DNA from 3 places in the Mycoplana sp. 10N416 genome. Region 3 is predicted to be linked to each of the others. Evidence: predicted binding sites of a transcription regulator. Region 3 holds the regulator's gene; each other region holds the start of a gene.
What was found. The regulator LexA, encoded in region 3, represses DNA repair genes until DNA is damaged. The targets are predictions, from matches to a motif close to TGTTCNNNNTGTGTTCNG.

Region 1: a site for LexA is predicted at 2,928-2,945, ahead of AC1DDS_RS14600 (ribonuclease T2 family protein). Genes of this name have one in related genera too.
Region 2: a site for LexA is predicted at 2,583-2,600, ahead of AC1DDS_RS05135 (helicase-related protein). Genes of this name have one in related genera too.

What each region holds. Positions count from the first base shown of each region.
Region 1 is NZ_JBFTIM010000006.1:262,607-273,310, forward strand. Features, by position in the region: gene ettA (energy-dependent translational throttle protein EttA) at 311-1,960, opposite strand; gene AC1DDS_RS14600 (ribonuclease T2 family protein) at 2,154-2,888, opposite strand; gene AC1DDS_RS14605 (alpha/beta fold hydrolase) at 3,101-4,060, shown strand; gene AC1DDS_RS14610 (DMT family transporter) at 4,057-5,010, shown strand; gene caiB (succinate--glutarate CoA-transferase) at 5,143-6,351, shown strand; gene AC1DDS_RS14620 (thiamine pyrophosphate-binding protein) at 6,384-8,033, shown strand; gene AC1DDS_RS14625 (protein tyrosine phosphatase family protein) at 8,331-8,669, opposite strand; gene AC1DDS_RS14630 (DUF4432 family protein) at 8,761-9,615, opposite strand; gene AC1DDS_RS14635 (amidohydrolase) at 9,821-10,704, shown strand, end outside.
Region 2 is NZ_JBFTIM010000002.1:169,250-179,953, reverse strand. Features, by position in the region: gene AC1DDS_RS05155 (NAD(P)H-dependent glycerol-3-phosphate dehydrogenase) at 1-980, shown strand, start outside; gene AC1DDS_RS05150 (YciI-like protein) at 996-1,289, shown strand; gene AC1DDS_RS05145 (EVE domain-containing protein) at 1,295-1,726, shown strand; gene AC1DDS_RS05140 (class I SAM-dependent methyltransferase) at 1,734-2,381, shown strand; gene AC1DDS_RS05135 (helicase-related protein) at 2,796-5,894, shown strand; gene AC1DDS_RS05130 (RNA-binding S4 domain-containing protein) at 5,899-6,318, shown strand; gene fdxA (ferredoxin FdxA) at 6,546-6,884, shown strand; gene AC1DDS_RS05120 (CarD family transcriptional regulator) at 7,261-7,830, shown strand; gene AC1DDS_RS05115 (hypothetical protein) at 7,855-8,172, opposite strand; gene AC1DDS_RS05110 (RNA polymerase factor sigma-32) at 8,299-9,168, shown strand; gene AC1DDS_RS05105 (DUF2721 domain-containing protein) at 9,243-9,725, opposite strand; gene AC1DDS_RS05100 (mechanosensitive ion channel family protein) at 9,795-10,704, opposite strand, start outside.
Region 3 is NZ_JBFTIM010000010.1:119,578-130,281, forward strand. Features, by position in the region: gene gltA (citrate synthase) at 1-1,240, opposite strand, end outside; gene AC1DDS_RS20225 (ComEC/Rec2 family competence protein) at 1,512-4,088, shown strand; gene lexA (transcriptional repressor LexA) at 4,069-4,779, opposite strand; gene AC1DDS_RS20235 (YMGG-like glycine zipper-containing protein) at 4,988-5,245, opposite strand; gene AC1DDS_RS20240 (AI-2E family transporter) at 5,519-6,556, opposite strand; gene AC1DDS_RS20245 (SDR family NAD(P)-dependent oxidoreductase) at 6,683-7,441, opposite strand; gene AC1DDS_RS20250 (L,D-transpeptidase) at 7,643-8,227, shown strand; gene AC1DDS_RS20255 (ABC transporter) at 8,630-8,758, shown strand; gene AC1DDS_RS20260 (hypothetical protein) at 8,917-9,507, shown strand; gene AC1DDS_RS20265 (protein-S-isoprenylcysteine O-methyltransferase) at 9,806-10,399, shown strand; gene AC1DDS_RS20270 (hypothetical protein) at 10,410-10,704, shown strand, end outside.

The sequences.
Region 1 (10,704 bases), on a different contig from region 3:
GCAGCCGGACACGTGGGATCCGGGCCGTGTGCATCCGCAGATCGACCAGATCACGACAAACAGACTGCTTGCGTGCCGGGCGCGCAATCTCCGAAGGGAGGCCGCCCGAATGCGTCGCCACGTCCGCTCGGCGCCACACTTGCAGTCGGCGAGTTGCCGGAGTGCACCGTCGAGGCGGCGCGATCGAACCGCACCCGTAATGACAAGCCATAATGACAAGCCGCCACGCTGTGTCCAGCGTGGCGGCTTGGTGGAGATCCCCACAGAGCAAGCGGCCGCTCGACGGACCGTGTCGCCTGCCCTTTGATTCTCAGCGGGTCAGGCGCTTGTAGGTGACGCGCTTCGGGTTGACCGAATCCGGGCCGAGGCGGCGGATCTTGTCCTGCTCGTAGTCCTCGAAGTTGCCCTCGAACCATTCCACATGGCTGTCGCCCTCAAAGGCGAGGATGTGCGTCGCAAGCCGGTCGAGGAACATGCGGTCGTGGCTGATGATGACCGCGCAACCGGCGAAGTTTTCGAGTGCGTCCTCAAGAGCCGCCAGCGTTTCGGTGTCGAGGTCGTTGGTCGGCTCGTCGAGCAGGATGACGTTGCCGCCGGCCTTCAGCATCTTGGCGAGGTGGACGCGGTTGCGCTGGCCGCCCGAGAGCGTGCCGACCTTCTGCTGCTGGTCGCCGCCCTTGAAGTTGAAGGCGCCGCAATAGGCGCGCGAATTCACCTCGTGCTTGCCAAGCTTGATGATGTCGTTGCCGCCGGAGATTTCTTCCCAGACAGTCTTGTCGCCAGCGAGCGCATCACGGCTCTGGTCGACGTAGCCGAGGTCGACCGTGTCACCGACGCGGATCTCGCCGCTATCGGGCTGCTCTTGGCCGGTAATCATCCGGAACAGCGTCGTCTTGCCGGCGCCGTTCGGACCGATGACACCGACGATGCCGCCGGGCGGCAGCTTGAAGGTGAGATTCTCGATCAGCACGCGGTCGCCATAGGACTTGGTCAGGTTCTCGGCCTCGATCACGACGTTGCCGAGACGCTCACCGACCGGGATCACGATCTGCGCGTCGCCGGGACGACGATCCTCCGCCGCCCTGACCAGTTCGTCGTAGGCGCGAATACGGGCCTTCGACTTCGCCTGTCGGGCCTTGGGGCTGGAAGCGATCCACTCCTGTTCGCGGGAGATCGCCTTCTGGCGCGTCGCCTCCTCACGACCCTCCTGCTGCATGCGCTTGGCCTTGGCCTGGAGGTAGGCCGAATAGTTGCCCTCGTAGGGGATGCCGCGGCCGCGGTCGAGCTCGAGGATCCAGCCGGTGACATTGTCGAGGAAGTAGCGGTCGTGGGTGATCATCAGCACGGCGCCCGGATACTCGCGCAGGTGCTTTTCCAGCCAGGCGATCGTCTCGGCGTCGAGATGGTTGGTCGGCTCGTCGAGCAGCAGCAGGTCAGGCTGCGACAGCAGCAGCTTGCAGAGCGCGACGCGGCGCTTCTCACCGCCGGACAGATTGGCGACGTCCGCATCGCCCGGCGGGCAGCGCAACGCGTCCATGGCCATCTCGACCTGGCTTTCGAGATCCCAGAGGTTCTGGCTGTCGATGATGTCCTGGAGCTTGGCGCCCTCTTCGGCCGTCTCGTCCGAATAGTTCATCATCAGCTCGTTGTAGCGGTCGAGGATCGCCTTCTTGCCGGCGACACCCTCCATCACGTTCTCCAGCACGTTCTTCGCCGGATCCAGCTGCGGCTCCTGCGGCAGGTAGCCGACGGTCGCGCCCTCCGCCACCCAGGCTTCGCCGGTAAATTCCGTGTCGAGACCGGCCATGATCCGCAGCACAGTCGACTTACCCGCGCCGTTCGGGCCGAGAATACCGATCTTCGCGTCCGGGTAGAAGGAAAGGTGAATATTCTCCAGAACCTTCTTGTTGCCATAGGCCTTGTTGAGCCCTGCCATGTGATAGATGAACTGTCGTGCCATTGCGCGCCTGCTCCGCATTCAAAGAAAAATTTGCCCGCTATGTAGGCGAATTCCCCGGCAGCGGCAATGCAGCGCCACCAAGACAGCGGGAATTGTCTCGTTGCAGCCCAAGAGACCGGGCAGCAACGGTCACCCTATCGCGTAGGAAGCAGACATGCCCGGGCGCAGCACCCGCATCGCCCGGCTCAACTGATCAGTCACCGCCCGCGCGAACCAGCAGTCCGCCGGCGCATCTGGACTTGGTGGCCGAAGCGCCCCGAATGAGCCCGGCGAGTTCCCCCTCGTCCGAATTCAGCCCAATGGTCAGCCCGGTAACGATCTTCTCGTCGCCGACCGTACGGCAGCGCAGTTGCACCCGCTCGCCCGTTCCGGCGCCGAATGCGGCATCAAAGGCGGCAGCGAGCTCGGCGATCGTCACCGCCTTCCCCGCCTTCGTTTGGAAAAACACGCCCACTGCGGAGCCGTTGACGGTGTCCAGCAACTCCAGGGATCGCGCATAGTAATCCTCCGCCGTCGTCGCATGGCAGGTGCCGTTCATCATCCACTGATGGCGGTCGAGCCCGGAGGCGACACCGGGCATGGCCGCGGCAAGGCGCATCGCCGTAGTCTCTGAAAGTGCCAATTTGGGCAGATCCGTCCATTTGCTGGAGCGGTGGAGCTTTTTCAGCTCGGCATCGATACCGCAGTAGCTCTTCCTGACCCGCCACAACCCGTGCAGCGACAGGCGTGTCGCCTCCTCGGCGCCCTTCAGAGGCCCGGCGCATTCCGGAGCCTTCGGCTTCGTCAGGCAGAAACCCGGCTGCCAGGTCAGTGCCAGCACATGAGCGGTCTTGGACTTTCCACCACCGCCCTCGGGGCCGCCCTGCAGTGTCATCGCGGCCGCAGGTGCCGCCAGCGCCAGAAAGAGGAACATTGCAGTCATTTGCATGCATGTGGATCCGGGCCTTGTCATGACACCTCCCCAAACAAGAACAAACCATAAACATTAATCAACATTCGCGGGAAAATTGCAACTTAAAATTTTGACGACGCAGACAGCTGTGGGTGCGCCCTGCACCCGCACGAAGCGCAATTTGCATTTGGATGGAAAATCAATTTCATGCTGCCACTACCAGTCTCGTCATGACATCCCGGAGCAACATGGTCTGCACAACGCGGCATCTGCAAAGTCCGACGGGCGCAAGGCTCGCCTACCGCCACGAACCATCGCGCGGTCGCGCCGAGGGCGTGGTCCTGATCAGCCATGGGCTTGCCGAGCATTCGCGCCGCTACAAGGCCTTCGCAGAGCGTTTGGCGGTGGAGGGCTTCCACGTCTATGCCCATGACCATCGCGGGCACGGTGATACAACCGCGCCGGACGCGCCGATCGGCCGCTTCGCCCATCGACACGGACTACATTTGGCGCTCGAAGACATGGCCGCGATACGCGAGTTGGCCGTCGCCGCCCATCCGGGATTGCCGATCATCCTGTTCGGACATTCGATGGGGGGACTTCTCGCGCTGCTGTTTGCAGAAACGCATCCGCAAAAGATCGACGGACTCGCGGTCTGGAATTCCAATCTGAACCCGGGCTTCGCCGGTCGCGCTGCGCAAGCCGCTCTGCTGGCCGAGCGGATGCTGAAGGGATCGGACGTGCCGAGCGAGATCTTGCCGAAACTCACCTTCGCGGCCTGGGCGAAAAAAGTCTCGCACCGGCGAACCGACTTCGACTGGCTCTCGCACGATGCAGCGGAAGTCGACCGGTACATTGCCGACCCGCTCTGCGGTTTCGACGCCAGCGTGTCGCTCTGGCTCGACGTATTCGCCATGACGTTTGCCGCCGCGAAGGCGAACGCAATCGCACGCCTACGGACCGGATTGCCGATCCATCTCGTGGGTGGCGACGAAGACCCGGCGACCGATTTCGGCCGCGCCGTCACCTGGCTCGGGGACCGGCTGAAGACGGCGGGGCTTTCCGACGTGACCTGCCTCGTCCATCGCGGATTGCGCCACGAAACGCTGCTGGAACGGCAGGACCTGCGAGAAATGCCGATTGCGGATTTCTGCAACTGGTGCCAAAGGATTGCGCTGACTGAACGCCGAACCGGTGGATCCAAATGACCGCACATGCATCGACATCTCCCTCCACGCTCCATCAGGAGGTGCGGCTGGGGCTCGTCCTGATGGTCATTTCGGTCCTTATAGCGCCGGTCATCGATCTCTTCTCCAAACTCGCAGTGGCAGAGGTTCCGGCGGCCGTCATCACTCTTTGTCGCTTTATGTTCCAGGCGGCGACGCTTCTCCCGGTCGTTCTCTGGCGCGGCACCCTGCTCGACCTGACCTGGAAGAAGTCGGCCCTGCATGCGCTCCGCGGCCTAATGGCTGCGACCGTGATGATTAGTTTCGTCATGGCTCTTGCCGTGATGGAGATTGCAGACGCACTCGCGATTTTCTTCGTCGAGCCGATCATCCTGACGATCCTCGGGGCGATCTTCCTGAAGGAAACGATCGGCTGGCGGCGTTATACCGCCTGTGCAGTGGGCTTCCTCGGCGCCCTGCTCGTGATCCAGCCAAGCATGCAGGAGGTCGGACTGTTTGCATTGCTGCCGGTCGTGTCCGCGTTCGGCCTTGCCGTGTTCTATCTGATCACACGGCTGGCAGCGCAGAGCGAGGACCCCTGGTCGATGCAGTTGCATACCGGCCTCTGGGGCGCAGCTTTTGCCGGGATCGCACTTCTGGTCGGCAACCATTTTGACTGGACGGCGTTCACTCCGGTCATGCCGCACGGCATTTCCACGCTGTTCATCATCTGCGCCGGCATTGCCGCCACCATCTCCGGCATTTTCGGCGCCTATGCCTATCGCAGCGCCCCGGCCTCGGTGCTGGCGCCGCTGCAATATCTGGAGATCGTCTCCGCCACCATTCTCGGTTGGTGGGTGTTCGGTCACCTGCCCGATCCGCTGAAATGGGGTGGCATCTCCATCATCATCGGCTCCGGCCTCTACGTGATCTGGCGCGAGCACCAGTTGCGAAAGCGTCCGACCATTCCCGCGATGCCGCCGCTCGTCTGAGCCGAGCGCAACCCGATTAAGTCCGGACGCGCATCAACCCATGCCCGGTTGATGCTATCTCGCGATGCGCCTTTTTGTTATCCAGCACCCATTGCCGAGGATAGATTGCCGTTGACGACGAACGGTGTCGGCATGGAGGAAACGATGGACAACAAGAACTTGCCGCTTGCCGGAATCCGGGTCATCGAGCTCGCGCGCGTGCTCGCCGGTCCCTGGGCCGGACAGATGCTCGCCGACCTCGGCGCGGACGTGATCAAGGTCGAGAATCCCGAAGGCGGCGACGACACCCGCGCCTGGGGGCCTCCCTTCGTGACCGGCAAGGACGGCGAGAACCTGTCCGCCGCCTACTACCACTCCACCAACCGCAACAAGCGCTCGATCACCGTCGACTTCCGGACGAAAGAAGGCCAGGAAATCGTCCACCGGCTGGTGCGCACAGCCGATGTCGTGATCGAGAACTTCAAGGTCGGCGGGCTTGAGAAATATGGCCTCGACTACAAGAGCCTCGCACCGGAAAATCCGAAACTCGTCTATTGCTCCATCACCGGCTTCGGCCAGGACGGCCCCTATGCCGCCCGTGCCGGCTACGACTACATCGTCCAGGGCATGTCCGGCTTCATGTCGGTGACCGGCGCGCCGGATGGCGAACCGATGAAGGCGGGCGTAGCGATTGCCGATATTTTCACAGGCATCTACGCGGTAACGGCCATCCAGGCCGCGCTTATCCATGTGATGAAGACGGGCAAGGGCCAGCAGATCGACATGGCGCTGCTCGACGTGCAGTCGGCCGTCATGGCGAACCAGAACATGAACTATCTGGTTTCCGGCACCGCTCCCACCCGCCTCGGCAACGCCCATCCGAACATCACCCCTTACGAGGTGATCGAAACCGCGGATGGCCACATGATCCTCGCGATCGGCAACGACGGCCAGTTCCAGCGGTTCTGCGCGTTGCTCGGCATGGCCGATCTCGCCTCCGACGAGCGCTTCGCCACCAACAAGTCGCGGGTCAAGTTCCGCGGGGAACTTCGTCCGCTGATCCTCGAGCGCAGCCGCAAATGGATGAAGTCCGACCTTCTGGCCGCCTGCGAAGAGAACGGCGTACCGGCCGGCCCGATCAACTCGATCGCGGAAACCTTCGACGACCCGCAGATCAAGGCGCGTGGAATGCGACTGGACCTGCCAGATCGCGACGGCAACCGCATCCCGAGCGTGCGCACGCCGATCGTCTTTTCCGAAACGCCGCTTGCCTATGAACACCCGAGCCCGCGGCTCGGCGAACACACCGACGAGATTTTGGCCGAACTCCAGAAACTGGAAGCCGGGAGGAAATCCGCATGACAAACACCGCAATGAGCACACAGGGAAAAACCATGAGAACCGGTGGACAACTGATCGTCGATGCCCTCGTCGCCAACGGCGTCCGCCGCATCTCCTGCGTGCCCGGCGAAAGCTACCTCGCGGTACTCGATGCCCTGCATGACACCGACATCGACGTGCTCGTCTGCCGCCAGGAAGGCGGCGCGGCCATGATGGCCGACTGCTGGGGTCGGCTGACCGGCGAGCCTGGCATCTGCATGGTCACGCGCGGCCCCGGCGCCACCAACGCCTCTGCCGGCCTCCATATCGCCAGGCAGGATTCGATCCCGATGATCCTCTTCATCGGCCAGGTCCAGCGCGAGGCCCGCGAGCGCGAGGCCTTCCAGGAGATCGAATACCGCCGCGCCTTCACCGAGGTTGCCAAGTGGGTAGCCGAAATCGACGATCCGAAGCGCATCCCTGAATTCGTCACCCGCGCCTTCGCGGTCGCGACCTCGGGACGGCCGGGGCCCGTGGTGCTGGCGCTGCCGGAGGATATCCTGACCGAGACGGTCGAGGCGCCGGTTGCAATCCCCTACACGCCGGTCGAGGCCCATCCCGGCCCGAAGCAGATCGCCCAGTTGCAGTCGCTGCTGGAAAAGGCCGAGCGGCCGGTCGTCGTCCTCGGCGGCACGCGCTGGAACGAGGAGAGCGTCGCCGGCATCGCCGCCTTTGCCGAGCGCTGGGCGCTGCCGGTCGCCTGCTCGTTCCGTCGGCAGATGCTGTTCGACCACCTGCACCCGAACTATGCGGGCGACTCCGGCATCGGCGTCAACCCGGCGCTCGGCAAGGAGATCCGCGAGGCGGACCTCGTCCTCATGCTCGGTGGCCGCTATTCGGAGATGCCGTCCTCGGGCTACACGCTGCTCGACAGCCCCTACCCGAAGCAGACGCTGGTGCATGTCCATCCCGATGCCTCCGAACTCGGCCGCGTCTACCGGCCGGAGCTTGCGATCTGCGCCAGCGCTTCGGACTTCGTCGCCAGCCTCGCCGATCTCGCCCCCGCCTCCCCGCCGCGCTGGGCGGAGCGGACGAAGGCGATGCACGCGTCCTATCTCGCCTGGTCGACACCGCCGGCCTCCGGCCCCGGTGACGTGCAGATGGGGCCGATCATGACCTGGCTCGAGGAGAACGTGCCGGCGGATGCGATCTTCACCAACGGTGCCGGCAACTACGCCACCTGGGTGCACCGGTTCCACCGCTTCCGGCGCTTTGCCACGCAAGCGGCGCCGACCTCGGGCTCGATGGGCTACGGCCTGCCGGCGGCGGTGGCTGCCAAGCAACTGTTCCCGCAGCGGGAGGTCATCTGCTTTGCCGGTGACGGCTGCTTCCTCATGCACGGGCAGGAATTCGCGACAGCCGTGCGTTATCGTCTTCCGATCATCACCGTCGTCGTCAACAACGGCATCTACGGCACGATTCGTATGCACCAGGAACGGGACTACCCGGGCCGCGTCAGCGCCACCGACCTGACCAATCCGGATTTTGCGGCATACGCCATATCCTTTGGCGGCCATGGTGAAACGGTCACCAGGACCGAGGAGTTCGCTGCCGCCTTCCTGCGGGCGCGGTCGAGCGGCAAGCCGTCGATCATCGAGGTCAAGCTCGATCCAGAAGCGATCACCCCGGCACGCACGCTCTCGCAGATCAGGGATGGTCGTTAAGCGCTTAAAAAACAATGCCGCACGTCCTTGAGATCGGACGTGCGGCATTCAGACTACTGCCTATTCGCGAGGCTCCACGCTTCGTCACCCCGGACCTGATCCGGGATCTAGCCGCGCCGCGTCTGCGGCGCGAGAGTGTCCTTTTCGCTGAAAGACTTGAGCGCGCTGGCTGCCGGATCAAATCCGGCATGACGGCCCGCTGCCCTAGCAAAAGGGCGAAGTGGGGATGTCAGCCAATTTGAACGCCGCGCGACCATCTCGGCAAGCGCGGTGTTATCCGTTCGTGTCTTGCCGACCTCAGCCGCGGATATGCTGCGTCTGGGCGTAGATGTTCGTCGAGCGGGCGCCGGAGCGGCAATAGCCGAGCATCGGCCGCGGAAGTTCGTCCAACGCATCGACCATGTCGCGCACGGCGTCGGCCGTCACCCCCATCGATCCCACCGGCACATGGGCCATGTCGATGCCCAGTTCCTTTGCCCGTGCCGCGATGGTCGCGAACTCCGGCTGGTCGGGCGCCTCATGGTCCGGCCGATGGCAGACGATCGACTTGAAGCCCAGCGCCTTGACCTCGTCCAGATCCTCGACGGTGATCTGGCCGGAAACCGAGTATTCGTCGTTGATCGCGCGGATATCCATGATGCGTGCCCTTCGTGAAAACGTGTGGCCTTCGATTTAGGTGCGCCCGACCCGGGCGTCAATCGGCGACGAAGTCGATCTTTGTTCGAGCCTATCGCAACTCGAACGACAGGCCGTAGTCGACCGTCTCTCCGGGCCTGAAGTCCGCCATCTCGCCGGACGCGATGAGTTCGTTCCGTCCCGCGAGCCGATGAGACACCGGCTCCAGTCCCATCACATGACAACCCGGAGACTGGTTCCGCCAGACCTGCAGGTAAGGCAGCGTGTCGACGCGGAAGCGCAGGTGCAGGCTGCGTCCGCCGAGCGAGGCCATCGGGCCGATCGCGATGACGGCCCAGCCATTCTCCGCAGTCTCCGTTGTAGAGACGCAGAAGATCCGCATGTCGCCGTCACCGAACCGCCACGGCAGGCTTCCGCCTTCCAGCATCGCCCCGGTCAGGCGCGTGGTTTCGTCGAAGAGGCGGGTGTTGAAATTGACATGGTACATCGCTACCGGCGGCCATGGGCGAATGCCGGTGTTGGTGACGTCGTCCTCGAGGGTGATCAGGCCGGTCTGGCGATCGGCCCGCCAGCGTCGCTGCAGTTCCGCCGTCTCGCCGTTAGCAAGCTTCATCGGCACGCGCGCCGAGCAGACGACCTCGCTCTCATCTTCCTCAAAGAAGATGTCCTTGGCCGGATGGGACGACAGCGATCCGTGCAGCGGATAGCGCCTGCCGTCTGCCGCGTCCTCGACCGCCTCCGGGTGGCGTATGTGGTCGGGACCGCACGTGAACATGAACCCGGGCAGTGCCCGGTCGATGCGCGGGTCGCCATCCGACGGGATCGCCGAACCGGGCGCCAGATTGATGCCGCGAAAGATGGCCTCGCGCAGGTCGAGTGCGGACTGGGAGTCGAGTGCGATATCGAAACTATGCACGCCGTTTTCTGCGGTCAAAGCGAGGGTCATGGGGTCTCCCGGATTCGGTTTGCGCGCATGCTAGCGCACGCTCGACGGAACCGGAATCGATTTTGGCGGCGCACCCGTAAGGCCGCCGGCGTTATGCAAAAATTGCATGGGAAACGGAAAAGATTGCATAGGCAAACACTTGATTGCCCCTGTTTTTGATGGAAGGCTCGCTGAAATAATGTGCTCTTGGGAGGGGGTTCAGCGCGTGGCAGAGAGTTCGCAGATTCAGGCAGACACGATTCTGTATAACGGTGTCATCTGGCGTGGCCTCGACGAAGGCACGACCGAGGCGTTGGCGATCTGGGAGAACAAGGTTCTCGCCGCGGGTTCGAACGACGAGGTCCTGTCGCTGAAGGGTGAACGCACAAAGCTCATCGACCTGCAGGGCCAGTTTGCCACACCCGGCCTGAACGACGCCCACCTCCACCTCATCTCCATCGGCCTTACACTCAACTGGATCGATGCGACGCCGGCAGCCGCGCCGACGCTCGATAGCCTGTTGCGGGCAATCAAGGAACAGGCGGCAAAGACGCCGCCGGGCACCTGGATCCGGGCGCGCGGCTACGACCAGACGAAACTCGATATTGGCCGTCATCCGCACAAATCCGAACTGGATGCGGTCGCGCCCGAACACCCGGTAATGGTGACGCGCGCCTGCGGCCATGTGTCGATCTTCAACACGGCTGCGTTCAAGCTCGCTGGCATCGACGAGGCGACGCCGGTGCCGGAAGGCGGGCTGCTCGAGCAGAAAAACGGCGTGCTGACCGGCATGGTGGCAGAGACCGCACAAGGGCTGGTGCGCGCGGCGATACCGAAGGCTTCGACCGAAGAGATGATCGACGCGATCGACGCCGCCGGCAACATGCTGCTGTCCTACGGCATCACCAGCGTCATGGACGCGGCTGTCGGCATGCTGTCGGGCTTCGACGAGATCCGCGCCTACAATCTTGCCAAGCTGCGCGGCAAGCTGCCCGTGCGCGCCTGGCTGGTGCTGCTTGGCGATCCCGGTGTTTCCATCGTGCCGCAATGCCATGAGGCGGGCCTCGTTTCCGGCGTCGGCGACGACATGCTGACCATCGGGGCGGTCAA
Region 2 (10,704 bases), on a different contig from region 3:
CGCATGTCGTCGTTGTCGGGGCCGGTGCTTTCGGTACGGCGCTGGCAACGGTCGTCGCCGAAACCGGCGAAAGCCGGGTCACGCTGCTCGCCCGGCGCGACGAGACCGTGCGCGAGATCGCGTCCCACCGTCGCAATGATGCGGTTCTGCCGGATATTGATCTTTCGGCCGCGCTCGAGGTGACCTCGGATCACGAGGTCCTTAAGCACGCGCCGGTCGTGCTGTTTGCGATGCCGTCGCAGTCACAACGCGAGGCCGCCCGGGAACTCGCGCCCCATCTGATGGATGGAGCCTCGGTCATCGTCTGCGCCAAGGGCATGGAGAAGGCGAGCGGCCGGTTGTTGACCGACGTGCTGGAAGAGGAACTTCCACACCAGCACATCGGAGTGCTCTCAGGCCCCGGCTTTGCCGCCGACATCGCCCGCGGCCTGCCGACGGCGATGGTCATCGCGGCGCAGACGCTGGAGCAGGCGGCAGATCTCGCACACGCCCTGTCCGGCCCGACGTTTCGCCTCTATCCATCAGCGGATCGCATCGGCGTGCAACTCGGTGGGGCGCTGAAAAACGTGCTGGCGATCGCCTGTGGCGTCGTGGAGGGTGCAGGGCTCGGAGATTCGGCGCGCGCAGCGCTGATTTCGCGCGGACTTGCGGAAATGTCGCGTTTCGTGGCGGCGCATGGTGGCGACGCGTCGACGGTGAGTGGCCTATCGGGCCTCGGCGATCTGGTGCTGACCGGCACCAGCCATCAGTCGCGAAACCTCCGCTTCGGCATTGCGCTCGGAAAACAGGGCAATGCTGGTGGTTGGGCGGGGGAGCTTGTCGAAGGGGCCTTTGCAGCGAGCGTCGCATCGAAGGTTGCGGCCGAGCGGGGCGTCGACATGCCGATCACCGATGCGGTCGCGGCGATCGTCGATGGCAAGCTGGATCTGGCAACAGCCATCAGCGCCTTGATGACCCGCCCCATCACCCAGGAATTTTGAGCGGAAGGAGACGATATGCATTTTGCCTTTTTGTGCACGGACAAGCTTGGCGCCCTGCAGGTGCGGCTTGATACCCGTCCCGAGCACCTGGCCTATCTCAACAAGCTGAATGAAGAGGGCAAGCTGGCCTTTGCCGGTCCCTTCCTCGGGGATGACGGCAAGCCGACGGGCAGCCTCGTCGTCGTCAAGGCGGAGACGATCGAAGCGGCACGGGCGCTCGCCGAGGCGGATCCCTATGCCAAGGCCGGGCTGTTCGCCAATGTCGAGGTGAAGGCCTGGAATTGGGTCTTCAACAATCCGGAGGCATAAGGGGCATGGCTTTCTGGCTTTACAAGTCCGAGCCCTTCAAGTGGTCCTGGGCCATGCAGAAGGACGCGGGCGAGCAGGGCACCGAGTGGAACGGGGTGCGAAACTACCTGGCGCGCAACAACATGCGGGCGATGAAGATCGGCGACAAGGGCTTCTTCTACCACTCCAACGAGGGGCTGGAGATCGTCGGCATCACGGAGGTCTGTGCGCTGTCGCACCCGGATTCGACGGCTGGCGATGATCCGCGCTGGGATTGCGTCGACATCCGCGCCGTTTGCGATATGCCCCGCCCGGTTTCGCTGAAGGACGTCAAGGCGAACCCGAAGCTGGAAAACATGTCGCTCGTCACCTCGATGCGCCTTTCCGTCCAGCCCGTGACCGAAGACGAGTGGATCGAGGTCTGCCGCATGGGTGGGCTCGACAACCCGCCGCGCTGATCGGGCCGTGAAGACCGATCCCGAACGCTTCATCCTCGAAAACACTTCGGTGCTTGCGCCGCCGCACGTGCCGGAAATCCGGCTCCGGCTGGCGTCGGAAGCGCACGATCTTTGGCTGAAGACGGAGGAGGAGCTGGAGGAGATCGGTCTGCCGCCGCCGTTCTGGGCGTTCGCCTGGGCAGGCGGCCAGGGACTTAGCCGCTACGTGCTCGATCATCCCGAGATCGTCCGTGGCCGTAACGTGCTCGATTTCGCCAGCGGCTCCGGGCTTGTCGCGCTCGCCGCCAAACTGGCCGGCGCGGCGCAGGTGCGGGCCGCCGACATCGATCCCTGGAGCGGGACGGCGATCCGGCTGAATGCCACGCACAACGGCATCGACCTGGCCTATAGCGGCGGCGACGTTGTTGGGGACGATATGGGCTGGGACGTGGTGCTGGCCGGCGACGTTTTCTACGACAAGACCTTCGCGGAGGCGCTGATCCCCTGGTTCTCGCAGCTGGCCGCGCGGGGGGCTGCGGTTCTCGTCGGCGATCCTGGCCGATCCTATTGCCCTCGCGAGCGGATGGCGCCGCTCGCGACCTACGAGGTTCCCGTCACCCGCGCACTGGAGGATAGCGAAGTGAAGCGGACGACGGTTTGGCGTTTCCTGCCCTAGATCTGGCGTCTGACGAAGAATCTTTGGCGCATGCCAGAAAAAGGGCTTTACAGGCTTTTCGGGCCAGGTTGCGTCTCATCGCGGTTGACTCGGCCCGGTAGCGAGGAAGATTCAGCATGTGGTGTGCGAAGTCGCATGAAGGTCAATATTTTGTAGGGAACAAAACCTGAATCGAATGGAGTCTTCGTTTCGTCTCCGATTCGTTCGCAGGGTGTTCTGATTCTGCCGCCAAAGGGCTGATAGATCGGGCTTTGCGAGATCCTGAAACCCATTTCAGTACGGGAGAAACGCCGCCAGATTGCACAGCACTCTTGCTATTGCGCATTGCGATGGGCATTTGTGTTGCCGGCGCGCGGGCCGCAACCGGCGCCGGACGATCGATACTTTCCGAGGCATGCCTTGTCTGCTGCACCGATGATATTGAGCGGCCGCGGTGTCACCGCGGTGCTCGGGCCGACCAATACCGGCAAGACCCATTACGCAATCGAACGCATGGTGGCGCACGAGACGGGTGTGATCGGCCTGCCGCTCAGGCTGCTGGCGCGGGAGGTCTATACGCGGATGGTCGAAAAGGTCGGCCACCACAACGTCGCGCTGATCACCGGGGAAGAGAAGATCACGCCGCACATGGCGCGCTATTCGGTCTGCACGGTCGAGGCCATGCCGCGCGAGACGCGGGCGTCCTTCGTGGCGATCGACGAGGTCCAGCTTGCCGGCGACCTTGAGCGCGGCCACATCTTCACCGACCGAATCCTGCACCTGCGTGGCCGTGACGAGACACTGCTCCTGGGCGCGGCGACCATGAAGCCGATTCTCGAGCATCTGCTTCCCGGCATCACCGTGGTCGAGCGCCCGCGCCTGTCGCAGCTCTTCTACGCCGGCTCGAAGAAGATCACGCGCCTGCCGCAGCGGACGGCGATCGTCGCGTTCTCCGCCGACGAGGTCTATGCCATCGCCGAACTGATCCGCCGCCAGCGCGGCGGTGCGGCCGTCGTGCTGGGTGCGCTGTCGCCACGCACGCGCAACGCCCAGGTGGGTCTCTACCAGGAAGGCGACGTCGAGTATCTCGTCGCCACCGACGCGATCGGCATGGGCCTCAATCTCGACGTCGACCATGTCGCCTTCGCGCAGGATCGGAAATTCGACGGCTACCAGTTCCGCAATCTCAATCCGGGCGAGATCGGTCAGGTCGCCGGACGTGCCGGCCGTCATGTTCGAGACGGAACCTTCGGCGTAACCGGAAGGGTCGATCCCTTCGACCCGGAACTGGTCGAGCGAATCGAGGCGCATGCGTTCGAGCCGGTTAAGGTCCTGCAGTGGCGCTCCAAGAGGCAGGATTTCGCCTCGCTCGCGAGCCTGAAGGCGAGCCTCGATGCGCCGCCTTCGGTTTCCGGCCTGGTTCGTGCCCTGCCGGCCGTCGACCAGCAGGCGCTCGAGCATCTGTCGCGCTATCCTGACATCAGGGACATGGCGACGACGGCCGAGCGGGTGGAAAAGCTCTGGGAAGCCTGCGCACTGCCGGACTATCGGCGCATAACGCCGGCGCAGCACGCCGATCTCATCTCTACCCTCTATGCCGATCTGGTTCGGCGGGGTACGGTGAACGAGGACTTTCTTGCCGAACAGGTGAGGCGAGCGGATCGTACCGATGGCGAGATTGACACGCTTTCGGCACGAATTGCCCAGATAAGGACTTGGACCTATGTGTCGAATCGCCCGAATTGGCTGGCCGATCCGACACACTGGCAGGAAAAGACGCGGGAAATCGAGGACCGATTGTCCGACGCGTTACATGAAAGGTTGACGAAACGCTTTGTTGATCGCAGGACATCTGTGCTCATGAAGCGCCTGAGAGAGAATGCGATGCTGGAAGCCGAAATCAGTGTAAATGGCGATGTCTTCGTCGAGGGACATCATGTAGGGCAGTTGGCCGGATTCCGGTTTACGCTCGCTTCGGGCACGGAGGGGCCGGACGCGAAGGCCGTGCAGGGTGCAGCCCAGAAGGCGTTGGCGCTCGAGTTCGAGGCGCGTGCGGCCCGGCTTCATGCCGCCGGCAACAGCGACCTCGCCGTCGGCTCCGACGGAACGGTGCGCTGGCTCGGCGAACCCGTCGCCCGCCTCGCGGCCAGTGATCATGTCATGCGGCCACGCGTCATCCTGCTCGCCGACGAGCAATTGACCGGCAGCGCGCGTGACCATGTCGCCGCTCGCATCGAGCGCTTCGTCAACCACCACATCGCCACCGTCCTGAAGCCGCTCGACGATCTGTCACGCGCCGAAGATCTGCAGGGGCTTGCCAAGGGTCTGGCGTTCCAGCTCGTCGAAAACCTCGGCGTGATGTTCCGCCGCGACGTTGCCGATGACGTCAAGTCGCTCGATCAGGAGGCGCGCGCCTCGATCCGCAAGCACGGCATCCGTTTTGGCGCCTACCACATCTTCATGCCGGCGCTGCTCAAGCCGGCCCCGGCGGAACTCATCACGCTGCTCTGGGCGCTGAAGAATGATGGACTCGACAAGCCGGGCTACGGCGAGTTGATCCCGGCGCTGGCCGCCGGCCGCACCTCGGTCGTCGCCGATCAGAGCTTCGAGCGCACCTTCTACAAGCTCGCCGGCTTCCGGTTCCTCGGCAAGCGCGCGGTGCGCATCGACATCCTCGAGCGCCTGGCGGATCTCATCCGGCCGCTGCTTCAGTGGAAGCCCGGCACGACGCCACGTCCGGAAGGCGCCTATGATGGCCGCCGGTTCACCGCGACGACCTCCATGCTCTCGATCCTCGGCGCAACGCCCGACGACATGGAAGAAATCCTGAAGGGCCTTGGCTATCGCGCCGACAGCGTGAAGGCCGAGGAGGCCGCCGCTTTCCTGGCCACGGAAGACGCAAAGACCGCTGTCCCGGCGACCGGCGAGACGGCGGAAGCTGCGGGTGTTGCTGCTGACACCGTCGAGGTAGCGGTTGACGACGATGCTGATGCGGAGGCGCCGGCCGAATCTGCGCCAGCGACTGCCGGCGAAGGCGAAGAGCCAGCCGCCGAAGCGGCCTCTGCCGAGCCGCCCGCCGAAACGGCCTCTGCCGAACCGACCGCGGAAGCGGCTGGCAGCGAGGGTGTCGTTGCCGAGACGACGGAAGATGCGGTTCCGGCGGAAGCACGGCCGGTCCTGTTGTGGCGGCCCGGTGGCCGCAACGACAACCAGCGTCATGGCCAGCGCGGCCAGGGTGACCGGCGCGGTGATCGCGGCCAGAAGGCCGGCGGACGGCGTGAAGGCGATCGGCGTGACGGTGATCGACGCGATGGCCGGCCGCAGGGCGGTCGTCCGGAGTTTGCCAAGGGCCGCGACGGAAAGCCGCAGGGTGGCCGCCCGGATCGAAATGACCGAAACGACCGTCCGCAGCGCGACGACCGCTCCGGCAAGCCGGCCAAGTTCGAGGCGCGCCCGCCGCGCAAGGAGAAGCCGGTCGATCCGGATTCGCCCTTTGCCAAGCTCGCCGCGCTCAAGGAGCAGATGAAGAAGTAGGGACATGGCTGACAAGCGGGAACAGCCATCGGATTCGACGCGCCAGCGCATCGACAAATGGCTGTTCTTCGCTCGGCTTCGCAAGTCCCGCTCGCTCGCGGCGAAGTCGGTGGAGCAGGGCGATGTCTCCGTCAACGGCCAGCCGATACGCCAGCCGTCATTCAACCTGAAACCCGGCGACACGGTCGTGCTGTCGCTGGAGCGCCATGATCTTGTGGTGAAGGTGCTCCTGCCGGGCACCCGCCGCGGGCCTTTCGAGGAGGCCCGTACGCTCTACGAGGATCTGACACCGCCGCCTCCGCCGAGGGCAGAGCGCAGCCTGTTCGAGCAGGCGGCGCGCGAGCGCGGCGCAGGGCGTCCGACAAAACGCGAGCGCCGCGAAACTGATGCGCTGCACAGTCGCTTCGATGAAGCGGAAGATTAGTCCCTAATCCCAGCGAAATTGTTGGTGTGCATAGAAAATTCGTCCTTCGTCCGCTCGATCTTGCGCATGGTTTTTCCTTGCAAACCGGGGTCAAAGCCTTTACCTCCAAGCCGAAGACGGAGGCGGCATCGGATATCCTCAGGTGCCCGGATCGTGTCCGTTTCGCCGGTTGATATGGCGGTGTCAGGCCGCTCGGCCGCCGACAAGGAAATTCGCTGGAGTTCATCATGACGTATGTCGTGACCGACAATTGCATTCGCTGCAAATATACGGATTGCGTGGAAGTCTGCCCCGTCGATTGCTTCTACGAGGGCGAGAACTTTCTGGTGATCCATCCGGACGAATGCATCGACTGCGGCGTCTGCGAGCCCGAATGCCCGGCCGAGGCGATCAAGCCCGACACCGAGCCGGGGCTCGACAAGTGGCTGAAGGTGAATGCCGAATTCGCGCAGGTCTGGCCGAACATCACGGTCAAGAAAGAGCCGATGCCGGATGCAAAGGCCTATGACGGCGAAGAAGGAAAGTACGAGAAGTACTTCACCGCCGAGCCCGGTCAGGGCGACTGACCGGCCCGCGCCTCGAGCGGCGCGGTTACAATTGGGGAAAACCGAGCATGTCCGTCCGCAAGTTGGATAGGGCAGGCTTGATGACCCATGCGAAGCAAATTATTGATTTAGGCACTTTTTTGTGGTAGGGTCGCAATACTGATCCAAGCGAGGCACTTGGTGTGCCCAAGCACCACCACGAGCAAACGATCTCCCGGCGCCGCTCACCTCCCATAAGCAACGTCACGTTGCTCTCTTGTGAACGCGCAGCCGCATCCGTTTGTGCCTTGTTGGACGGACCAGGAATGGTGTCACCCCGACGGTGTCTCCGTCTTTCCCGGGCCTCTTGACCCGGCCCCGGCCTGCGCCGGGACGTAACAGGGAGTATTTGAATAGAATGACGACCCAGCAGAAGAAATCTTCCACGCGCCAGGGCTTCAAGACCGGTGAATCGATCGTCTATCCGGCCCATGGTGTCGGCCAGATCGTCGCGATCGAGGAGCAGGAAGTCGCCGGCATGAAGCTTGAGCTTTTTGTCATCGACTTCGAGAAAGACAAGATGCGCCTGAAGGTTCCGGTCGCCAAGGCCGTGTCCATCGGCATGCGCAAGCTGTCGGAAACCGATTTCGTCGAGCGCGCGTTGAAGGTTGTCCAGGGTAAGGCCCGCGTCAAGCGCACCATGTGGTCGCGCCGGGCGCAGGAGTACGATGCCAAGATCAATTCCGGCGACCTGATCTCGATTGCCGAAGTGGTTCGCGATCTCTATCGCGCCGAAAACCAGCCGGAGCAGTCCTATTCCGAGCGCCAGCTATACGAGGCCGCCCTCGACCGGATGGCTCGCGAGATCGCTGCCGTCAACAAGATGTCCGAGACCGAAGCGGTCCGTCTGGTGGAGGCCAACCTCAACAAGGGGCCGAAGCGTGGAAAGGTCATCGAGGAAGACGACGCACAGGACGAAGCCGCCTGATACGTCCTCTATCCTTCGGAACTTTCAACCCGGCTGGCTCTTCCAGCCGGGTTTTTTCATTTGCCCCTTGCCGTGCAGAACTCGATGCAATGGCGGGCAGGGTCCTGCACGCGCGCTCCGCACCGGCAGATTGATGCAGATAGTCGTGCCGAGCCCGGCGGCGGAATCTCTGACAACCTCGATCTGAAACAGAAGAGCGGCAAGACCCAATTGGTTATCCATGGCGGTGGGCGCGTTCCGGCGCCGCTTCCTGACCAATGCCAAAAATAGCCACTCGCCCCCCGACGATGAGAAGTATAGCATGATCGTATTGGCGGCCGGTTTGGCAGGGTCGCCATCCATAGGCTTTAGCCTTCGCAGCCGGATCATCAACTGGCTGAAACCGAAGTGCTCGCAGATGCGTTGTCAGGTGAATACCATGGCGATGTTGGCCATGGATCCTTTCCATCCCGGCTCAGGGAGATGCCAATGGCTACCGATACCGCAGCAGACCGTCGCATGATCAAGATCGCCATGTCCGCGCCCTATCTCGAGCGGCATGAAGAGCAGGCGTTGGCATTTGCCTGGCGCAACAACCATGATCAGGAAGCACGCAACCGCATCGCCATGGCCCACATGCGGTTGGTGATCGCGCTTGCTTCGCGCTTTCGTAATTTCGGCCTGCCGTTCAACGATCTGCTGCAGGAAGGCTATATCGGACTGCTGGAGGCCGCTGCACGCTTTGAGCCCGAACGTGAAGTTCGTTTCTCCACCTACGCCACCTGGTGGATTCGCGCCTCTATCCAGGATTATGTGCTGCGCAATTGGTCGATTGTCCGCGGCGGCACCAGTTCGGCACAGAAGTCGCTCTTCTTCAATTTGCGCCGCCTTCGTGCCCGCATTGCCCGGGGCCAGACGCATCTGACCTCGGAGAGTGTCTATCTGCAGATCGCAAATGCGTTGAAAGTCAGCACCGCGGACGTGCGCACCATGGACGCGCGGCTCGCCGCTGCGGACGTGTCCTTGCAGGCGCCGGTGGCGGGCGAGGGGGAGACCGGGGCGAGTCACATCGATCTGCTCGCCAGCGAGGCACCCTTGCCGGACGAGCAGGTCACGGAGATGATTGACGGCGAGCGCCGGCGGGAATGGTTGCGTCGGGCGCTGACACGGCTCAACGAGCGGGAAATGAAGATCATTCGCGCCAGACGGCTGACCGACAGCAGTTCCACTCTGGAGGAATTGGGCGCCGATCTCGGGATTTCGAAGGAACGGGTGCGCCAGCTCGAGAACCGGGCCCTCGAGAAGCTGCGGGCCGCACTTTGCGAGGCGACGCCGGCGTTTGCGGAACTCTGCACCTGAATTGTCAAATGCGCCGCGCTAATACCAGTGCGCGGCGCAGCCAACGGTCGTTTCCGGCGTCGCTGGCGATCGCGCTAATCCCTCTCTTTCGAGGCGCGCCGCCGTTCGAGTGCAAGCGTATCCGATGCGATCTGCTGCAGCATGCTGCGGCCTGCAAGGCTCATCTCGTAGAGGAAGGCGAGCAAGGCTCCGATCAAGGTCGCAACTGCCAGCCCGAAGAACCAGAGCAATATCTGCTCGCGGTAGACCTGCCGCATCGCGCCGACCATAAAGCCGAGCGTTGCCAAGCACGTGCTCACACCAGATGCTGTTGCCAGCAGGACTGCGGCTTCCAGCGCGAGGGTCCGTTTGCGCAGGAACAGCAGATGCAAGAGGTGCTCGTCGTCCGGGTCTTCGATCGACACCATGGTTTCAAACAGCGAGTTGACGCGATCCGAGACCCGCGCCAGGCGGGTCGCGAACACATTCAGACAGGCCGCGGTGGCCGTCAGCAGGAAAACGGGTGTGAGGGCCGTCTGCACTACGGTCGCGGCGTCGGATATTTCAAACTGATACACGCCGCAATCTCTTTCCTAAACGGCCGGATCCGTTGCTAAATCTTGCTCGGCGCTCAGGGGCGCATGGTCTCAGGTTTTCGCCTCCCCTCCCGCCGCAGCCTCTTGAGCGGCCAGATCCGCCTGCCGCTTGTACATCGCAGCCGCGGCGGCTCCCTCCTTCTCCCCCTCTCCGCCCACCTGGAACGTCGGCTGGGCGAACGAGATATCGTTTTCGGCGAACGCCTGGGTGATCATGGTGTAGGCGCGCCGCCTGATTGCCGTCTGCTCGCCGGTCGGCCGTGCCGTGAAGCCGAAGCTGATCTCGATGCCGAATTCGCCGATCTGCTCCACGCCCTTCATCTTCAACGGCTTGATGAAGTGCGGCCCGAGCTCCGGATCCTCCAGCAACTGCTTGCCGATATCCTTCGCGATCTTGCCGACCTTGTTGATGTCGGTCTTGAAGGGGACGCGGATGCGGAACTTGTCGACGGTCCAGTCGCGGCTGCCGTTGCGGATCGCACCGAGCGAGCCGAAGGGGACGGTGAACACCGCGCCGCGGTGATGACGAAGTCGGATCGAACGCAGGCTGAAGGATTCGACGACGCCATTGTAGCTGCCGCTCTCGATCCACTCGCCGACGCGGAAGGCATCGTCCATCAGATAGAAGATGCCGCTGACGATATCCTTGACGAGTGTCTGGGAGCCGAAGCCGATCGCAACGCCGAAAATGCCGGCACCGGCGATCAATGGGCCGATCTGAACGCCCATTTCGGCAAGGATGGTCATGACCGCGACGCACAGAACCACGACAGCAAGGCCATTGCGAAAAATCGGCAGGAGCGTCCGCATTCGTGCTCGTCGAGCCTGTTCGTCCGGTGTCAAGGCAGCTTCGTCTTCGCCAGGCGTCAGCTTGCGGTCAATCGCTGTCTTGGCCAGTTGCCAGGCGAGATCGGCGAGCAGGAGGATAATGACACTCTTGAACAGGCCGGTGATGATCGTC
Region 3 (10,704 bases):
GCTGGCGCGGGCGGCCGATGCGCTGCTCCGGATCCTCGATCATTTCGTTCCACTGGGCGATCCAGCCGACGGTGCGGGCCAGTGCAAACAGCACGGTGAACATCGTGGTGGGGAAGCCGAGCGCCTTGAGCGTGATGCCGGAATAGAAGTCGATGTTCGGGTACAGCTTCTTCTCGATGAAGTATTCATCGGTGAGCGCGATGCGCTCCAGTTCCATGGCGACTTCCAGCATCGGGTCGTCCTTGATGCCGAGTTCGCCAAGAACCTCGTGCGTCGTCTTCTGCATGATGCGGGCGCGCGGGTCGTAGTTCTTGTAGACGCGGTGGCCGAAGCCCATCAGGCGGAACGGATCGTTCTTGTCCTTGGCGCGGGCAACGAATTCCGGGATGCGATCAGCCGTGCCGATCTCCGCCAGCATGTTCAGCGCCGCCTCGTTCGCGCCGCCGTGAGCCGGACCCCAGAGGCAGGCGATGCCGGCTGCGATGCAGGCAAACGGGTTGGCTCCCGAAGAGCCGGCGAGGCGTACCGTCGACGTCGACGCGTTCTGCTCATGGTCGGCGTGGAGAATGAAGATGCGATCCATCGCCCGCGACAGGACTGGGTTGACGGTGTACTCCTCGCAGGGCACGGCAAAGCACATGCGCAGGAAGTTCGACGCGTAGTCGAGATCGTTCTTCGGGTAAACGAACGGCTGGCCGATGTGGTACTTGTAGGCCATCGCCGCGATCGTCGGCATCTTGGCGATCATGCGTAGCGATGCAACCATGCGCTGGTGCGGATCGGTGATGTCGGTGGAGTCGTGGTAGAAGGCCGACAGCGCGCCGACGACGCCGCACATCACCGCCATCGGGTGGGCGTCGCGGCGGAAGCCGGTGAAGAACTTCGACATCTGCTCGTGCACCATCGTGTGGTGGGTGACGCGATAGTCGAAGTCATCCTTCTGCGCCTTGGTCGGCAGCTCGCCGTAGAGGAGCAGGTAGCACGCTTCCAGAAAATCGCCGTGCTCCGCCAGTTGCTCGATCGGATAGCCGCGATGCAGGAGAACGCCTTCGTCACCGTCGATGTAGGTGATTCTGGACTCGCACGAGGCCGTCGAGGTGAAGCCCGGGTCATAGGTGAAAGTGCCGGTCTGCTTGTAGAGCGTGCCGATGTCGATCACCGACGGACCGATTGATCCGGATCGCAATGGCAACTCCACCTTCTTGTCACTGACAGTGACTTCCGCGCTCTTTCCCGTCATGAGGATCTCCATCTGCTGGTGTGGCACAGGCAGTGCCGATCGTGGGCGTGCCGCTTTGCTAGCCCAAATTGCCTCACGTGCCAAGCAAGACGAAGGCTGCATTTGTGCAATGCAAAAACAAACATTCCGGCATCGCAATATCTACTCTTCCTCGCCAGTTGCAAGCAACTTATGGGCGAGATTCGAGAATTGTGGAGGGGGCATTCTTTCTCGGAGATCAGGCGCATTGGCGCCGAATTGGCAATTGCAAATCACAATCTGAAGTTGCATTATGCTGCTGGATGTGGCTGGGGCGGAGGCCATGGGGGAGGGAAACGCTACCAAAGTCGCAGTCCCGGCCGCCAGCGCGGCCCGGACCCCGCAGAACCTGCAGACGGCGAGCCAGCCGGTCGCAATCGCGAGCGGCCGAACGGTCATGCTTGCGGGGCGGCGGGGTGGTGCAAAGCGCTGGTTTGCTGGCGCCCTGTCGTCGGGGTTAGCAGCCTGGGAGCGGGAGCGAGACCATGGCAGCGTCTTTCTGTTCGTTCCCGTATTCATCGGCACAGGGGCATGGACCTGGTACGCGCTCGCCCGCGATCCGCCGCTGGTGCCGCTGCTGATCGTACTGCTTGGATTCGGGCTGATCGCGGTGGTCCTGCGGCATCGCCAGACTCTCCTGTCCTTTGTCACGCGCGCGGCATTCCTGCTGCTTCTCGGAATCGCGCTCTCCGCGGTCGAAAGCTGGCGGCTTTCCACCGTCATGCTGGATCAGCCGGTGACGACGACGATTACGGGGAGGGTGCTGTCTCGCGAAGCCGATGACCGCGGCCGCCTGCGGTACCGGGTGGCGCTGCTGACGACCGACGGCCCGACATTGCGGCGTCCGCCCGACCACGTCAGTCTCCTTGCGCGCAGTCCCCATACGCCGCTGCCGATCGGCAGCGGGATCGTCGGACGCGCGCGGCTGAATCCGCCGTCGGGACCGGCGTTGCCGGGTCTCAACGACTTTGCTTTCGACGCCTATTTCGCCGGAACCGGGGCTATCGGATACTTTTACGGCAAACCGGCGGCGACGGAGTTGAACCCGCCGGCGCGAAGTGAAACCGCATACGGTGCAGCAAGCCGAGTGGTGGCCGAATGGCGGAGTGCTATCACGCAACACATTCGTGGCCGCATCGGCGGCGATGCAGGCGCAATTTCTGCCGCCTTGATCACGGCCGAACAGCGCGGCATCAGCCCGAAAACGGTGGAGGCCTTGCGCCAATCGGGCCTCGCGCACGTTCTGGCGATTTCAGGGCTCAACATGGTGCTTGCGGCGGGCACTTTTCTGGTCGGCGCCCGACTGCTGCTGGCGCTGGTTCCGGGCGCAGCCGAACAGTTCCCGATCAAGAAAATCGCAGCCATCGGCGGGTTGATCACGGTCACCCTTTACATCCTGATCTCCGGCGGGGCGGTTTCGGCGGTCCGCTCGTGGCTGATGATCGTCGTCATGCTGTTCGCTGTCCTGTTCGACCGCACCGCCATCAGCCTGCGCAATGTCGCGCTGTCGGCACTGATCATTCTGGCGGTGACGCCTTCCGCGGTCACCGGTCCCGGCTTCCAGATGTCCTATGCGGCAACCCTCGGTCTGGTTGCGGGCTATGCTGCCTGGCGCGACTGGTCCGCGCGGCGCCACAGGTGGATCGGCGATCGATCACGGATGCTTTCGGTTGCATCTGCGTTTGCCGGTGGGATTCTGCTGTCGTCCCTGATCGGCGGGGTCGCAACGCTCGTCTATTCCATCGGACACTTCCATCGCATCCCGGCCTATGGCCTTGCCGGAAACCTTCTTGCGATGCCGATCACTTCGTTCATCGTCATGCCGACGGCCGTCATCGCCATGCTGCTCATGCCGCTCGGGCTGGACGGCATTCCGCTCGCGATCATGGGACGGGGCGTCGACTGGATCATCGCCATGGCCAATTGGGTTTCCGGCTGGGGCGGAGAGGTAGTCACCGGCAGATTGCCCCCGCTGGCATTCGCGCTCATTGCAGCAGGTGGCGGGTTCCTCTGTCTGCTTCGCACCCGTCTCGCGCTCATCGGCCTTTTACCACTCGTCTTCGGCGTGGCCGTTGTGGCCGTCCGTCCTTCGGATGCGCCGCCCGAGCTTCTCGTATCGGAGGACGGTCGGCTGGTGGCGCTCGTCACGCCGGGAGAGGCCGCCACGAATCGGTCGAAGCCGCCCGATTTCATCTACGATCAATGGCGTCGCGCCCTTCGCATCGAAAGCCATCGTTCGCCATTGTTCCTGACCGATGAAGATGCCGCGCAACGGGAGCCCGCGGGCGGAGGTGGCGCGGGCATCGGTCGCTCGGAGAACTTGGTCGGCCAAGCAGCACCGGAAGCGAGCTCGGGTGCACGACAGCGCCGAAGTACGGAACGGGAAGTGGTGCTTGACGCTGCTGCGATGGCGCGTGCGCGCGCTGACATGCGTGCGGCGTTCGCCACAGCCGCCAACGACAAGCGATTCGTTTGCCGCCGCAAGGCGTGGTGCGCCGGTGTTGCGCCGGCCGGTTGGCGTGTCCTCGCGGTCGAGGACCCGGCCTTTCTCGGAACTGCCTGCGACAGTGCCGATCTCGTGGTCGTGCCACGATACCTTCGAATGGAAACCTGCCGTTCGGGCGCTCGACTCGTTTCGGCGCGCAGCCTGCGCCGCACCGGCGCCCTTGAAATAACGCCGCAGCCGGTCGATCCGACCGGCCGCGCAAGTTACAGCGTCCGCAATGCTGTCACGACGCTTCATCGCCCCTGGAGCCGGCACCGTCTGTACGACTGGCGGACGAACACATATCTCGACTTAGAAGACGCAGTCAGTGATACCGGCGAATGAGGCCGACGAGCTTGCCTTGAATCTTCACCCGGTCGGGGCCGAAGATGCGGGTCTCGTAGGCAGGATTGGCGGCTTCCAAAGCAATGGAGGCGCCCTTGCGGCGGAAACGCTTCAGCGTCGCCTCCTCGTCGTCGACGAGAGCCACGACGATCTCTCCCGGGTTGGCGGAGTTGGTGTTGCGGATGATGACGGTATCTCCGTCGAGGATCCCGGCCTCGATCATCGAGTCGCCCTTGACTTCAAGCGCATAATGCTCGCCAGCGCCGAGCATCTCCATGGGAACCGCGATGTCATGGGTGTTGTTCTGGATTGCCGAGATCGGCACGCCGGCGGCGATGCGCCCCATGACCGGAACCGAAGCCGACCCGTCCGCGGCCGCGGGCTTGGCCGGGGAGGGCGCCGTCGCCGGCTTGCCAAGGCTTCCTTCGATGACGGACGGGGAAAAGCCACGCCGCGCCTTCAGGCTCGGAGAATAGGCCTCGGGCAGCTTTATCACCTCGAGTGCGCGCGCCCGATTTGGCAGCCGGCGGATAAAGCCGCGCTCCTCGAGGGCGGTGATCAACCGGTGAATGCCCGATTTCGAGGCGAGATCGAGCGCATCCTTCATCTCGTCGAATGACGGCGGAATGCCGGTCTCCTTCATCCGCTCGTGGATGAACAGGAGCAGTTCCTGTTGTTTGCGGGTCAGCATGGCTCGTCACCCAGAATCGTGAAACAAATCCAGAACAGACACTATCTGTTCCATATGTGTTCCGCAAGGGGGCAAATTTCAATCAAAGGTGCAGTCGCTCGTTTGAAATTCTAAGCTGTGATACCGGCGGGAAATTCCATTGTCCGGGAAAGACCTTATGAGGGACAAGGTCTTTCCCTGTTCAACTGCGACACGGCCGGTGAGGCTGTTATGGGCACGCGGCGACGTAGCGGCGGCCGTAGCGATCGCGGTAGTAGCAACGACCAGGCTGTCCGGCCACATGGCCGATGACCGCGCCGGAAACACCGCCGATGGCGGCTCCGACGGCGGCGCCGCGGACGTCATTGGTGATGGCGCCGCCGATCACGGCGCCGGTGGCTGCGCCGATGCCGGCGCCCCTCTCGGTTGGCGTGCAGCCGACGGCTGCGAGCCCGGCCAGAACGAGCACTAGGGAAATCTTGGTCATGTCCATTCCTTCCTCTCTCGTTGATTCTCTTGCCTCTCGTAATCTTGTCCATCCGAACGAACGGTCAAGTGTAATCCGGTTTTTCGGCCAGGTACAACCGCTCGTGGCGCGGCGGCCCAGGCAGGTTATTGGTTCTGTCTCTTCTCAATCGGCGGCCGGCAAGTACGGGGCAAAAAAGCCCGCTTTTCCGATTTTGTGCTGACACCACGATTGTTGATCGGCGTTACAGTTCCCGCGGTGAGCTAGTATCCGCGGCCATTCCGGTCAGGCAGCTCAAGTCCTGTCGCGGCGGTCCAAAGCGGCAACAGCGTCATCATTCACGGTACTGGACAGGAGCACGGCGATCCAGCGGGTCGCCGGCACCTGTGCTGCGTATTCGATGAGGCAAATCAGGATGGGAACGCCAATGAAGGCACCCGGAAGGCCCCACATGAAACTCCAAAAGAACACGGAGAAAATCACGGCGAACGGTGAAATCGCGAGCGAAGCACCGGTCAGCCGTGGCTCCAGGTAGCTGCCGATGACAAATTGGATAAGGTTCAGTCCGACGAAGACGAACACTGCGGATTGCCACGAATCGAACTGGGCAATCGCAAACAAGGTGGGGAAGACCGTCGCCACGAATGGCCCGAGGAAAGGAATGTAATTGAGGGCGAACGCAATCGCTCCCCAGGCCGCAGCCAACTCAAGACCAACGAACCGGGCGAATATCCAAACGACCAACCCCGTCAGGATACTGGCAAACGTACGCACGGCCATGAAGCGTCGAAGCTTGGCACCGATCCTTCTGTTCGCCGCCAGAATCCGCGCACCGTGCGGTTGGACGCTCGGCAACAGCAGGCGTCGCTTGACGTCCTCCACTTCCAGAAGGCCGAGCATGACGGATATGAAGATCACCAGCGTGAAACCGGCGAAACTGTTCATGCGTCCGGCGACCCCTTGCAGCAATCCGACGAGCGTGCCGACGTTGAACCGCTCTGCCAACGGGCCGGCGATCGCCACACCATGCTCTTCCAGCCATTGGGCCCAATCGAGGTAGATCGTCTGAAAACGGCCGGCGTTGAGGAACAGCCAATGCCCGAGGACACCCAGCCCCCAGGCAATCGACGACCCCACGGAGACCACCGCGATGATCGTCACGGTCAGCGCTATGAGCAGCGCAAGCAGCCGCGGCATCACCTTCTGGAGGGCGGCCTGGACCGGCCATATCAACGCGATGACCAGAATGGAAAACGCGAACGGAACGAAGACCGATTGTGCGGCGTGCAGCAGCGCAAGAACGAGTATGCCGGCGGTTATCAGTCCGGTCATTTGTCCTTGTTCTTTGACCATCCACAGTTCCCGATCTTGGTCGGCAAGACTTTACGCGGGGTCCGATGCGGACCGCAAGACCTCGTTCAGTACCCCTTCGATCTGCCAGGTCAGCCGTCGGACACGCTAGTGTGCGCTATAGGCACCGTCCACGAGATGATAGCTGCCCGTGATGAAGCTCGCCTCGTCCGAAAGCAAGAAGCAGACGAGTGCGGCGACTTCCTCCGGGCGCCCTCGTCGCCCCATCGGCTGCAGCGATTCCATCCGACGGCTGCTCGCCAGTTGCGGATGCTCCGTCAGGAGCGGGGTTTCGATCCAGCCGGGACCGACGGCGTTGATGCGGATACCGAACTTGGCATACTCGATTGCCGCGACCTTGGTCAGTCCCGTTACGCCGTGCTTTGCCGCGGTATAGGCCACCGTGAACGGCAGCCCGACGCAACCGAGCACGGAGGAGACGTTGACGATCGCGCCGCCACCGGATGCCATCATGGCGGAAATCTGATGCTTCATGCCGTAGAAGACACCGTTCAGGTTGACGTCCATCACCTTCTGCCAGCCGTCGATGGGATAGTCCCCGCTGGGGAGCCGCGGCCCGTGGATGCCGGCATTGTTAACCGCCAGATGCAAGCCGCCGCATCTTTCCACCGTCGTTTCGACCAGCCTCCTGACCGCTTCGGCGTCAGTGACGTCCACCGCGACCGCATGGGCCTTGTCTCCGTGCGCACCACGAATCTCGGCTGCAATGCCCTCTGCGGCGTCATGGTCGATATCGGCAAGGACAACCTCGGCGCCCTCGGCGGCTAGGCGTCGCGATATCGCGGCGCCTATTCCCGAACCAGCGCCCGTCACGATCGCGACTTTTCCGTCGAAGGCAAACGCCATTATTTCATCCCTGTTGACTGCCACGGCCAGTCGAACAGAGGCCGCCCTTCGACGCAAGGGGATTCGTCGGAAGCGGAACCGACATGGTTAGTCGGCACATTTTTTCTTCCGGCTTCAATCAAAGGGAGAGACTTGGCCGGAGCGCGCCGCAATGGTATGCCTAAAAAAGGCAGGGGTTCGTCTGATCGCTAGCAGGTGCAAATGGACAGGAACTTCATGACACGTCGGGGATTCGTGTTCCTGGGGCTGGGTTTGCTGGCTTCTGGATGCAGTTCGACCTTCGGGTCGGCGGGATATCCCTCCATGTCGACCTATCGCGTAGCCTCCCAATACCGTCGTCGTCAGGTCGCGTATGATGGAAACGAGGCGCCTGGCACAATTGTCGTCAATACCTTCGAACGGTACCTTTATCTCGTCGAGGGCGGTGGCCGTGCGATCCGCTACGGCGTTGCCGTCGGCGAAGAGGGGCTGACGTTCCGGGGGGAGGCGACCGTGGGTCGCAAGGCGGAATGGCCCTCCTGGAGGCCGACAGACGACATGATTCGGCGCAAACCGCGGCTGGCGCAGTATGCGGGCGGCGTGGAAGGCGGACCGCACAATCCCCTTGGAGCGGCCGCGCTCTATCTCTACCAGGGCAAACAGGACACCATGTACCGGCTGCATGGAACAAATGAGCCGTGGTCGATCGGACATGCGGTCTCGAACGGATGCGTGCGCCTGACGAATGAGGATATCGTCGATCTCTACAGCCGTGCGCCCGTGGGAACGCGAGTGAAGGTCATTTGACAATACATCCGGAAGGAATAGGCCAAGCTCCATGTGTTTCCTGTGTTCCAGGCTATAAATTCCAAGCCTTCCGCCAGTTTTGCGCCACGGTTATTCCGACTTGGCGCTGTCATGCAAACCCTTACGGGCCCCTAGTTGATGGGGGACACGGTCTACTGAACAATCGGAAGCGACGGTCCTTTCGCAAAGAGCCGCCGCAGGAAGCGGAATCGCACCCTGCAAGAGCGCGCAGGCTAGTCATTGATCACGGCTTGAAACAATTCGTTGATAAATCTGATCTTGTCAGCTCTTTGCAGCGATTAACTTTGTGTCCATTCCGCACTATGCCTTTGTTGCTTTTGAGGTTATTAGTAGTAGCGTTGCCTTCCAAAACCTATTCCGTTCCAAGGAAAGGACATGTTGATGAGCAGACTTCTAATCGTGACAGTAGCAGTACTTTCCGTTGTCAGTCTCAGTGCCTGCGGCACAGTCGGCAAAGGCAAGGGCAAAGCCCCGCCACCGGTCGAGCAGCCGGCACCCGTATATAAGTGACAACCAGCCTTGGATCGGGGAAGTGCCTGGCGGCACTTCCCCTTTCTGTGCGCTCTCTCCGGCAAAACGCTAACGGCTGTTGCCGATGGCAGGCGAGGGTGCTTTCCAGCCAAATTTAGGCTACCTTGACCGTGGCACCGGTAAATGGAGCGTGTTCTATGACGCTGGGAAAGAGCCATGCATTGCTTATAGCCGCCCTCGCGCTTGTGCTTGCATCCTGCCAATCCGAGGACAAGCCGCCGCAACCCCGTTACGTTTCGGATTACCGCGGCTATACCGGGGCACCCGAGGGGGCAACGCAGCGCAGCGAGAAGCTCTATTTTATCGAGTTCCGCTCACGCTATGCTCTGAGTTACGGGCACACCTATGTGATCTTCGGGCGCGCCGACAAGTCCGGCAGGATGATCAATCCCGAAGTCGCGGGCCTTGCGCCGGCTTCTACGGATGCAGCCCCCTACGTTCTCGGTCATTTCCTGCCGGTGCCGGCTGAGACCGGAGCGAGTGATGGCGATCTCGAGGAGGAATATCGCTCTGCAAGTTGGCGCGTCAAGTTGACCGAGGCCGAGTACCAGAAGACCGTCGCATTCATTCGGCAATTGAAGGCTAAGTCCAAGTTCTGGCAGGCGACCGTCAACAACTGCAACGCCTGGACCGGGGAAATCGCAAAGTCCATGGGTTTCAAAACCCCGCCAATCTGGCTCAGGCCGCAGCAGTACATCACAGAGCTTCGCGAGATGAATACTGGCTGAATCGGTTGCCTGGGATCGACGGGAAACGGGCATCGTACAAAGACCGGTGAAATGCCAAGCCCTGTGGCACGGCATGCTTATCTCAAAGACCGCGACGCGCTCTGGGCCTAGTGATGCACCTGGTTCTGCGCGCTGATTGCCGTTGGAGTGGGAGGAAGGGAGCCCTGCTGGGGGATCGTTTCGTCTCGGGCTTCATCCGGCCACGTCTGTATATCGTTGCGGACTATTCACTTTTCGTCTTGTCAGAGACAAAATCCGCTGTGCAGTATGAGCGAAATTTAGCAGGCCCTGAATCTAAATGAACTTATCTGCTGCCGCAATCGGTCAAACACTATGGGTGCTCGGCGTTATTGCCTGGTACGTTATCCGCTACCCGTTCGAGCGCCGCGCCAAGCGCGTTCGGATCGTCACGAACCGCCGTTCGTTCGTCGACATGTTCGGGCTGGTCGCGGCCACGCTAGGGCTCGCTATCATACCCGGCATCTACGTCGCCACCGGCTTTCCTGAGGCGGCCGACTATCCCGCCCACATGTGGGCCATTCCAGTCGGGGCGGTTTCGTTCTTCTCCGCGATGTGGCTTTTTCGCCGGACCCACAAGGAACTCGGCAAGAACTGGTCGATCACCCTGGAAATTCGCGACAAGCATCAACTGGTCAGCGGCGGGCCATACGCGCTGGTTCGCCACCCCATGTACACCTCGTTTCTGCTGATGGCGCTCGGCCAGGCTTTCCTGCTGCCGAATTGGATCGTCGCACTGGCCGGCTTTGTCGGATTTGCGTTCCTGTTCTTCCTGAGGGTCGACAAGGAGGAGCGTATGATGCTGGACAGTTTCGGGGTCAGCTATCGCGATTACATGGATCGGACCAAGAGACTTATCCCCTACATCTACTAGAGGTGGCATGATGCGCGGCCGCGCTTTGAAGATTTCGGCACCGCGACGCCTCGTCGGCGACCTCATGCGGTTCTCGATCGGCATTCCGCGTGTCACGGTGCAGCGGCAAATGAACCTCGGCCCGCTTGTTAGCGCCAGGGCGGCGCAGCCGGAGCGGCCGTCATGGACCGTGCTGTTTTTGAAGGGTTACGGGCTGCTTTCGCAGGAGACGCCGGAACTGCGCCGAGCCTATGTCAAGCTCCCGCGTCCGCATTTCTACGAGTATCCCGTCAGTGTCGCCTCCGTCGCGAATGAGCGTGAACATG